2 regions of the Neisseria arctica genome follow, and region 2 is predicted to be linked to the other one. Evidence: predicted binding sites of a transcription regulator. Region 2 holds the regulator's gene; the other holds the start of a gene.
What was found. Region 2 encodes FNR, which switches genes on or off when oxygen is low (the NO sensors DNR and NnrR bind a similar motif). Its sites were predicted from a motif close to TTGATNNNNATCAA; they were not measured.

Region 1 (5,388 bases), 650 kb from region 2:
TTGAAAAAATAAACCCCATCTTCTCTAAAGATAACTCAAATAAATTATCACAAACCTTATTAAAAAAATGCAAGAATTATTTAATTAATAGCTAACCATCAAGAATAGATTTATTATCAATTAGTAACTTAGCAAGCTAAACACATTATAGCTATAATATTAAAGAAAAAATTTTAATAGAAAAATAAGATCTCATAATTGGCATTCAATATACAATCAAAAATATAATTTATTTTTTATCGCCACTCTAACATTAGAGTAAAAGTAGATAAAATTCATCATTAAAACTAGTAGCAGCCACCAGTTAATATAATTTCTCTTATCAAGAATTGATACCAAATAGATTATACAAAATAGATATAAATAAGGCCTTGCCAAAATTGGCAAGGCCTTATTTATCAAACTGGCACGCCCACGGGGAATCGAACCCCGGTTACCGCCGTGAAAGGGCGATGTCCTAACCGCTAGACGATGGGCGCATTAGAAAATCTTGATGGCGCACCCGGAGCGATTCGAACGCCCGACCCTCTGGTTCGTAGCCAGATACTCTATCCAACTGAGCTACGGGTGCGTTTTACTCATCAGCTCTTCTTAGTGCTGTGAATCAAGAGACCCAAATCATATAGAAATAATTAAACCATGTCTAGCATTTTAGATAAATATTTTTAAAAAATAAAATAAACAATTGAAATAAATAAATTTATTTTTATAACCATTTTTATATCATACCAGTACCGGAAAGCTCTCTAGCCATACGGGCAGCTGCATTATCGGTCATTCCTCCTACAAAATCCAATATCTTCATATAAGCTTCATATAAAGAATCTTTAGTAGTAATAGGATTTTCGTGATTCAACAACTCCAAAACCAAAGATTGGCGGACACCTACCCTGCCTTCTGTAATCAACGTATGAGCAGCCGGCACTAATAAGTCTAAAACAGAACCCAGGCATGGAAATGCTGCAATTTCAGTTCTCAATTTACTCTGATGGCGAAAAATGCGTGTACGTGCCAAATCTTTGGCCTTCTCCAGGGTATTTTGGACTTCAGGACTACACAATGCCAATAAATCCTTACCCTGAAATTCACCTTTCAATAAATCTGATTGGTGCGACATAAAAGTATGGGCAACATCATCAATCGCTCTACCAATAGCGATACCACGTAACATTGCGCAACGTTGGCGACTAGATTGAGCGTGCCATGTATTTTCAACAAATGTCAGCTCTGATAATACACTTTCGACCTCCGCATCTGCCAACAATCCAATTTCTACGGCATCTTCCAAATCCAATAAGGCATAACAGATATCATCTGCCGCTTCCATTAAGTAAGACAACGGATGGCGGATCCAGCGGTCTTGCCCTTGTTGGATCAATCCCAATTCTTCGGCAATACGGCGTATATAAGGTAATTCGGTTTGATAAATATTGAATTTCCGGCAACCTTCCGGAGCAAGTGTTGTCCACGGGTATTTTAATAGGGTTCCTATGGTGGCAGCAGTCAACCGCATTCCGCCGCGATTGCAATACATTTCCAATGTTGCCAACAAACGCAAACTGTGGGCATTACCTTCATAAGTTTGTACATCCAAACGCTCTGCCTCACTGAGTTTTTCAAGATAATATTGATTTTTCGGATTGCGAAACCAATCCCTCAAAGCCTCTTCCCCCGTATGTCCGAACGGCGGATTACCCAAATCATGCGCCAAACACGCCACCTGAACCACTGCACCAATATCATTAGGCGTATTTCCTAGCGGAAGAAACTCGCCGGCCTGAAGCATTACTCCAACCCGATTTCCCAAACTGCGCCCAACACTGGCCACCTCTACGCTATGCGTTAGGCGGTTATGAGTATGATCATGCTCGGCAAAAGGATGAACTTGTGTTTTACGCCCCAAACGGCGGAAAGCCCCTGAAAATACCACCCGGTCATAATCGATATGAAAATCGGTACGTAAAGCATCAACTCCCTCTTGGGTTGAGGGCGTACTAGTCGGAATAATTTCCCCGTCTTTAGCGCGAAACCGTTGTGTACTCAATAACTGCTGCCAATTCATTTTATCCATGCTTGATTCCGTAAACTAAAATTTCCCAAATATTTTTATTTATTTTACTCTTTATAATATTTCATACCGATAATCCGACTCGCTCTATTTTCCGGACAAGCCCAAACTCATATTGGGCAAATATATCCTTCAGATAATATAGAAGCAGGCCGTCTGAAACAATAGTTCAGACGGCCTGCTATGTTTTAGCCAGTCACATATACCAAATTAAGCTTCTTCGGAGGCTTTTTTCAAGATAACGTACAATTGATCCTTCAATTGCAGTTTTTGTTTTTTCAATTCTTCAATTTCATCCAAACCACTGGTTACAGGATTATTTACCAAGCCTGTAATCTTATCATCCAGCTTATTATGTTCGTCGAACAGACGAGCAAAGTGTGCATCTTCTTGTTTCAGTTTTGAAATCAAATCACGATATTCAGGAAACATAGTTCATCCTCTTAATTAAAAAGTGTACAACAGTTAAAAATCAAGCGCTTTATTATTCGCTTTCTTCGGTTTTATTATAGCAAAGGCGGCCTCCCGATACAGCCTTATTTACATCGCCCTGCATCCTTTCTTAACCTTTTTTGACAAAAAGCAATCTCTTTTACCACCGCATCTATAGCCTAATACCATAAGCTGGACGCCGATACCGACAACTCTTACAATCATAAAAGAATACTCAGCTTCCCACATGCAGACACCACTATTGAAGGACCTCAGATATGTCTCAAAATGCTGTACAAACTATCTTAAATCATCGCACATATCGCCACTTTAAAACTGGAGTGCCATTGCCGGCAAACCACTTACAAACCATTATCGATTGCGCACGTCAAGCGCCCTCTTGGATGAACGGACAACATTACAGCATTATAAATATCACCGACCCCAATCTGCGGGAACAGATTGTTGCACTTCAACCTTCTAACCCTCAAATCGGTACTTGCAGTACATATTTGCTTTTCATTGCCGACCTTCACCGTGCGGATTTATCCAGTCAGGCTTACGAAGGTAATTTTACTGCTGCAGGTGATCCGGACAGCCTGATTACTGCGATTACAGATACCGCATTAGCTGCACAAAATGCCGTAATCGCTGCCGAAAGCCTCGGCTATGCTACCTGCTTTACCGGTGGTATCCGCTTGATTGCTCCTCAACTGACAGAACTTTTATCATTGCCCAAAAATACTTTTCCTATTGTCGGTCTCTGTATCGGCACACCCGATATCCAAATGCCGCTTAAACCGCGTCTGCCCAAGGAAACAGTTTATTCCGAGAACCACTATCCCGATGATGAAACCCTTTCAGATGGCCTCGAACAATACGAAAAAACTATGACTGCATTTGGTGAAGCACGGGAAAAGTTTCCTTTCCGTGAAAAATTTGCCCGTTACTATAGCAATACTTACGCACCGGAAAATATCCCATTGTTAAAGAAACAAGGCTGGCTAAACAATCTGAAATAAATTATTTTACATTGTGCAGAGGATATGTGATGTCCAGGCATTATCACCATATCTGGGGAGTAAGCGGACAGTTTGTCCGATTAGAAGGCCGCTATGACTGGTGGCCTCTTAATGATCCCTTGTGGGTAAGCGAGGATGCCACCAACCTAGATTTTTATTTTTCTCCCGAAACATCCTATCTTGCAAATACAGAAAAAACGCCATCACCAGAAAAATTACTGGCGTTTTCCCAAGCTGCGCGGGAAATCGCCCGTAAAAAACTTGATGCGGTTGCCAAACTGGCCGTTGCACAAAATTTACGTGCCTCGCAAGAAGCCTATGATTTGGAACGCTTGATTGCCTCCATCGACCATTTTATGCGGCAAGACGACCTCTACCGCTAATCCCTCTTTACCTCGCTACGTTGCAATATTTTTTATGAATAAAACTTTCATTCTGCCTGCAACGTTTTCATAACACCCGCTTTTAATTTCGGTTACAATACCGCTTCATCTTCTTTGCTTTCGGCGCGGCCATTTATGGGGCCGTCTGAAAACCTTTACTCCACCCCACTCAAAGGATTTCTGCATGTTCTCAAAAAGCATAACCATCGAAAAATATGATCCCGAATTGGCTGCGGCAATTGCTGCCGAAGTACAGCGCCAACAAGATCACGTTGAATTGATTGCCTCTGAAAACTATGTCAGCTGCGCCGTAATGGAAGCCCAAGGCTCCCAACTCACGAACAAATATGCCGAAGGTTATCCCGGCAAGCGCTATTACGGCGGCTGTGAACATGTTGACGTAGCCGAACAGCTGGCCATCGACCGTGTGAAAGAACTTTTTGGTGCTGCTTATGCCAACGTACAACCGCACTCAGGCTCGCAAGCCAACCAGGCGGTATATGCAAGCGTGTTAAAACCGGGCGATACCATTCTCGGCATGAGCCTCGCACACGGCGGCCACCTCACCCACGGTGCATCAGTTAATATTTCCGGCAAATTGTATAACGCCATCACCTATGGCTTGGATGAAAACGAAGTGCTGGATTACGCCGAAGTAGAAAGATTGGCCTTGGAACACAAACCAAAAATGATTGTAGCCGGTGCCTCTGCCTATGCTCTGCAGATCGACTGGGCCAAATTCCGTGAAATCGCCGATAAAGTAGGTGCTTATCTTTTTGTCGATATGGCCCACTATGCCGGTTTGGTCGCTGGGGGCGAATACCCGAACCCCGTTCCTTTTGCCGATTTCGTAACCACCACCACCCACAAAACCCTGCGCGGCCCCCGCGGCGGTGTGATTTTATGCCGAGACAACACTCACGAAAAAGCACTGAATTCGGCTATTTTCCCCAGCCTGCAAGGCGGCCCTCTGATGCATGTGATTGCAGCCAAAGCAGTGGCTTTTAAAGAAGCCCTGCAACCTGAATTCAAAGAATATGCGAAACAGGTTAAGGTAAATGCTGCCGCAATGGCCGAAGAACTTGTAAAACGCGGTTTGCGCATTATTTCAGGCAGAACAGAAAGCCATGTATTCTTGGTCGACCTGCGCGCCAAAAACATTACCGGTAAAGCGGCTGAAGAAGCCTTAGGCAAAGCGCACATTACCGTTAATAAAAACGCCATTCCCAATGACCCTGAAAAACCCTTTGTTACTTCAGGTATCCGTATCGGCACCTCTGCGATCACCACCCGCGGTTTCAGTGAAGCTGATGCCCGCGAGTTGGCCAACTTGGTAGCAGACGTTTTGGAAAATCCTGAAGATACGGCCACACTCGAAAGAGTAGCCAAGGCAGCTACCGCATTATGTGAAAAAAATCCGGTTTACGGCGCATAAATTTTCGGAATTTCCGTTACATTGATTGTTATTTTTAAATAAATAATG
Region 2 (5,388 bases):
TTTCAGTAGCTTCCGGACGCAGAGTATCGCGGTCAAAACCAAATAATGTTTGTGCAGACAGAGCTACAGTCTCATCAGCATACTCGGGGGCGACATTAACCGGGGTAGCGTCACCACACTCAATACGGCCTTGACTTGCTTTGTCCAAGTAGGTGTTTTGCCAGCATTCACCGTAGCTGTTGCGTACAATAGTTTGCTCGCGGTCAACGGTGTAACCGTGTTTAGTATGCGCTTCGCTAGCCATTGCAGTGCCTGAAGCAACCAGAGCAACGAACAAGGCGCTTAATTTAAGCTGTTTGGTCATTTTATTCCCTCATCAAAAATTGTTATGCAACGGAAACTTAGGTGCTGCCGCTACAAATCACCAATACAGGCCGCTGTATCAATTACAAACGGCGGCAAATCGGATATATCAGGTTTGCACTATAAAAAGGTCAAAGCAAACTGTCAATAGCGCGCTAACTGAAAACAACCGACAAACGGCCTGCTTCCTACCTATCAATCATGCCGAAAAATCAAACCCGTGTCATTTATTTACAACCAAAACACTACCCCTTTCATAGACAAGTTGCGCAAAAGCAACAACAAAACAATATATTGGTATGAATCTATACTTAGTGCAGTTTAATTTAACTTTTAAAAACAATTCACTTCAAAGTACAGAGAGTATACTCCCGCTTACAGATAGAAATATGTTACATTTATCTTAGTATTTGTCGTACAAATCCTACATATTTCCCGCCGACCACTCTATTTATTTATTGCCATGAAATTACAACAATTACGCTATGTTTTGGAAGTTTATAAACATAATTTGAATGTTTCCGAAGCTGCCGAAGCTCTTTTTACTTCACAGCCAGGTATTTCCAAACAAATACGCTTATTAGAGGACGAACTCGGTATCCAAATATTTATCCGCAGTGGGAAACGGGTAGTTTCGGTTTCCCAACCGGGAAAAGCCGTATTGGAGCTGGCAGAAAAAATATTGCATGATGTACAGAATATTAAAAATATCGGAAATGAATTTACAGATCAAAATACGGGTTCTTTAACAATAGCCACTACACATACGCAAGCACGCTATGTACTGCCGCCGATCGTAGCGAAATTTGTCGAACGCTATCCCAAAGTACAGCTCAGTATCCGCCAAGGTAACCCTCACTCAATATCGCAAATGGTTGCGAGCGGAGAGGCGGACTTTGCCATTGCAACCGAATCCCTTGAGGAACATACCGATTTACGTAAACTTCCTTGCTCAGAATGGACCCACGCAGTGATTGTACCTAAAGAGCATGCCCTACTTGACCTACAACGCCCTTTAACTCTCGAAGACCTTTCGACATATCCTCTAATTACTTATGAATTTGCCTTTAATAACGGTAGCAGCATAGCCCGTGCTTTCCAAAAAGCATATATTGAACCGCCTAAGGTTGCTCTTTCTTCCGCAGACACAGATGTTTTAAAAACTTATGTTAACTTGGGACTCGGTATCGGCTTAATGGCGAAAATAGCATTTGATCCCGAGCATGACCACACTCTACGTATGATTCCCGTAGATCATTTGTTCGAACCATCTTCAACTTACATAGCACTGCGTCCTGATACATATTTGCGCGGTTATACTTACGATTTTATTAATATATTTTCTTCCCCGCTAACTCGCCAAAAAATTGACCAAATTCTCTATGCTCCGATAGAAGAAGACTTCTCCATTTAGTTTCAAACAAGCATCAAAACTGATTAATTAATGATATTAGGATACGAAACCTTACAAATATATCAAACAGGCCGTCTGAAAGTTCAGACGGCCTGTTTGATATTTAAGCTATATTTATTTTTGTCAGAAAGCTTTTGGATTTTTACTTGAGCACCACTTTATTTAACCCTGTCAAACCGCATGTTCCGCACCATATACCATTTGCTTGAGTACTTGGGGTTTTAAAATTTGAATATGTTTATGCTCAACCAAAATCCAGCCTTCATGATGAAATTTCGATAAAGTTCTGCTCACTGTTTCTAATTTTAATCCCAGATAACTACCAATTTCCTCACGCGACATCCGCAAAATAAAATCATTGGCCGCAAAACCTCGGGAGTAAAGCCTGCTTGACAAATTTAATAAAAAAGCAGCCAACCGCTCTTCAGCACGCATATTCCCAAGCAATAGCATTACTCCTTGATCACGTACAATTTCACGGCTCATCAAACGGAAAAAATGAGTCTGCAAGCTGGGGATTCTTTGACCTAACATTTCCATATGGGCAAACGGGAGCTCGCATACTTCGCTATCTTCTAATGCGACGGCATCACAACTATGTACATGCGAACAAATACCGTCCATACCGATCAACTCACCCGACATAAAAAAACCGGTTACTTGATCGCGGCCATCTTGGCTGGCTACGGTTGTTTTAAAAAAGCCGGTACGTATAGCAAACAAAGAAGCAAAAGGCTCGCCTGCCCGAAATAAAAACTCGCCTTTTTTCAAGCGGCGGCTTTGTTTGATCACAGCATCAAGCTGCTCAAATTCAGTCGGCATCAACCCCACAGGCAAACACAGTTCACGCAGAGAACAGGTCGAACACAATGCTTTCATTTGATTTTGAGTGGTGTGTGCAGACATAATTTCTTCTAGGCTTTATAGCCTTTAAACCCTTTAAAATTAGAGTGATTGACTCAAATCAAGACATCATCATCTTGGTTGGCACATTCTACCAAACATCCGTAAAATTGCCCAATCCGCTATCACGGCGTCCGATTATTGTAACACACCCTTTTATAAAAGCCGCCACATGAAAACCATACCTATACACACCAGCCAAGAACCGGAGTTTAACCGCGAACTAATTGCCAGCCTACCTGCCAGCGGCCCCCGCTACACCTCTTATCCTACGGCAGACCGCTTCCATAGCGGCTTCGGCGAGTCTGATTACCTACAAGCGTTACAGCAGCGCAATACCGGAGCACTCAATAAACCTTTATCCCTATATATACACATACCTTTTTGCAATACCATTTGCTATTACTGCGGTTGTAACAAAATTATCACAAAAGATAAAACACGTGCCGACGCATATATAGAATACCTAGAAAAAGAAATGGCTCTATTGTCCCCGCATCTCAATGGGAAGCTTCCACTGGCACAGCTCCATTTTGGCGGCGGCACACCCACCTTCTTAGACGATGACCAGCTGGAACGTGTTTTCGACATGATACGGCGCCACTTTCAATTACTGCCGAACGGTGAGTATTCAATCGAAATAGACCCAAGGAAGGTCAGCCGGGAAACCGTCTTTCATCTGGGACGCCTCGGTTTCAACCGTATGAGTGTCGGTATTCAGGATTTCGATCCCAAAGTACAACAAGCCGTCAACCGCATCCAAACTGTTGAGGAAACCCGTGAAGTCATCGAAGCAGCGCGCGAAGCAGGATTCAAATCTGTTAGTGTTGATTTAATATATGGTTTGCCATATCAATCGCTTGAAAGCATCAAACCCACTATCGATACGGTTTTAACACTTGATCCGGACCGACTGGCACTTTACCACTACGCACACCTACCTCATATTTTTAAACCTCAACGCCGTATCGACACTGAGAGCGTACCAGGCAGCGAAGAGAAGCTTGATATACTTCAATACGCCGTACAAACCCTTACTCGGAAAGGTTATACCTTTATCGGTATGGATCATTTTGCCAAACCCAATGACGAATTAGCTATCGCCCTGCGTGAAGGCTGGCTTCAACGCAATTTCCAAGGTTATTCTACCTATGCGGACTGCGACTTAATTGCCATTGGCGTTTCCAGTATCGGTAAAATCGGCAATACTTATGTTCAAAACGAACGTGATATTGATGCCTATTACAACGCTATCGACAATGGTCGTTTACCCGTTATGCGCGGTTACCGCCTCAACCGTGACGACATTCTGCGTCGAAATATTATTCAAGATCTAATGTGCCGATTCTCACTTGATTTTCAAACATATGAAAGTTTGTTCGGTATTCCGTTCAAACAATATTTCTCAGAAGAATTGTCCGATTTACTAAACTTGGCCGAACGCGGCCTAATAATACTCAAACCTCAAGGTTTGACCGTCACGCCCAAAGGCCGCTTTGTGATCCGCAATATCGCCATGGTTTTCGATTATCATCTGCGCCATAAAGAAACAGCTGCAAAATATTCACAGACGGTTTAACCACATAAATAAAAAGGCTGCCTTCATGATGGACAGCCTTTTTATTTATAAATACAGGTTTTCCAATCAACCCACCTAAAAAATATAAATACATAAGAATTAACTTAATAAAAAATAACCACTTAAAAATAAATCAATAATTTTACAAAGATATAAAATATAAGCTAACGGAGAACAGCATTTTATTATGTTAGCCTGTTTGTTTTTTGATATATTTATCTAGCATTATTATCCGGTTAGACTTTAAAATGAAAAAATTCTTACTGATTACATTATTAAGCGGCTTCTCAACCATGGCCGCAGCAGAGGGACTGTATATCCAAGGTGAACTTGGCACATCTCGGTTGGTGTTAAAAGCAGACAATCAAAATCATAAAGATACTGTCACTAATACGCGTATTTCTGTAGGTAAAAGCTTCGGCAATGCCCGTTACGCACTCGATTACACCCATTTTGGGAAAGTAAAATTCCACCTCTAATGCTTATTCATCCACTCAAGGGGATTTAAGCGTACAAGGTACTGGCATCTCGGCAATTTATGATGCGCACAATCAAACTGCCTTAACACCTTATGTGGGTATTCGTGCAGGCGCCAATCGTCTAAGCGGCAATATTGAAAACCGTACCAATAATAGCTCTTACAGCTATTCAGAGACCAATACCCGTTTGGGGATTGGTTTGCTGGCGGGCGTACAATATCAAATTAATGATCAACTGGCATTCAATGTTGGCACAGAGTATAACTATCTAGGCAAGCTGGATGGTGATAAATATCCTACAAAAGTACATCAATACGGCGCACTCGCAGGTTTGCGTTATAGCTTCTAAACCAAGCATACAGCAATAACCATAAAAAATGAAAGGCCGTCTGAAAAGTTTCAGACGGCCTTCTTTTATCATTGCCATGTTGCTCAAACAACCGACAACATTTATTATCAAAAGAATATAAATCATATTAACAAATGGGTTGCCTAAAACATGCAAAATATTACCGACTATGTACGCAATACCGCGACAGCAGCCAAAACCGCATTTTACCGATTGGCGTCCTGCTCATCAGCCGAAAAAAATTACGCACTTTTACGCATGGCCGAATTGATTCAGATAAATCAAGCAAATATCTTAGCTGCAAATGCCAAAGATATGGCAGCAGCAACTGAAAAAGGTCTCGATACCCCACTATTAGAAA

Region 1: the regulator FNR is predicted to act here: its motif matches at 2,641-2,654, upstream of LVJ86_RS06225 (HP1242/YdcH family protein).

Annotation. Positions count from the first base shown of each region.
Region 1 covers NZ_CP091510.1:1,351,620-1,357,007, forward strand. Annotated here, with positions in the region: tRNA gene LVJ86_RS06210 (tRNA-Glu) at 405-479, opposite strand; tRNA gene LVJ86_RS06215 (tRNA-Arg) at 495-571, opposite strand; gene LVJ86_RS06220 (deoxyguanosinetriphosphate triphosphohydrolase) at 719-2,062, opposite strand; gene LVJ86_RS06225 (HP1242/YdcH family protein) at 2,279-2,500, opposite strand; gene LVJ86_RS06230 (nitroreductase family protein) at 2,779-3,522, shown strand; gene LVJ86_RS06235 (hypothetical protein) at 3,552-3,905, shown strand; gene glyA (serine hydroxymethyltransferase) at 4,090-5,340, shown strand.
Region 2 covers NZ_CP091510.1:2,005,609-2,010,996, forward strand. Annotated here, with positions in the region: gene LVJ86_RS09285 (OmpA family protein) at 1-304, opposite strand, end outside; gene LVJ86_RS09290 (CysB family HTH-type transcriptional regulator) at 767-1,717, shown strand; gene fnr (fumarate/nitrate reduction transcriptional regulator Fnr) at 1,889-2,623, opposite strand; gene hemN (oxygen-independent coproporphyrinogen III oxidase) at 2,793-4,199, shown strand; gene LVJ86_RS09305 (hypothetical protein) at 4,448-4,678, shown strand; partial or broken gene LVJ86_RS09310 (opacity family porin) at 4,689-5,027, shown strand; gene LVJ86_RS09315 (glutamate-5-semialdehyde dehydrogenase) at 5,178-5,388, shown strand, end outside.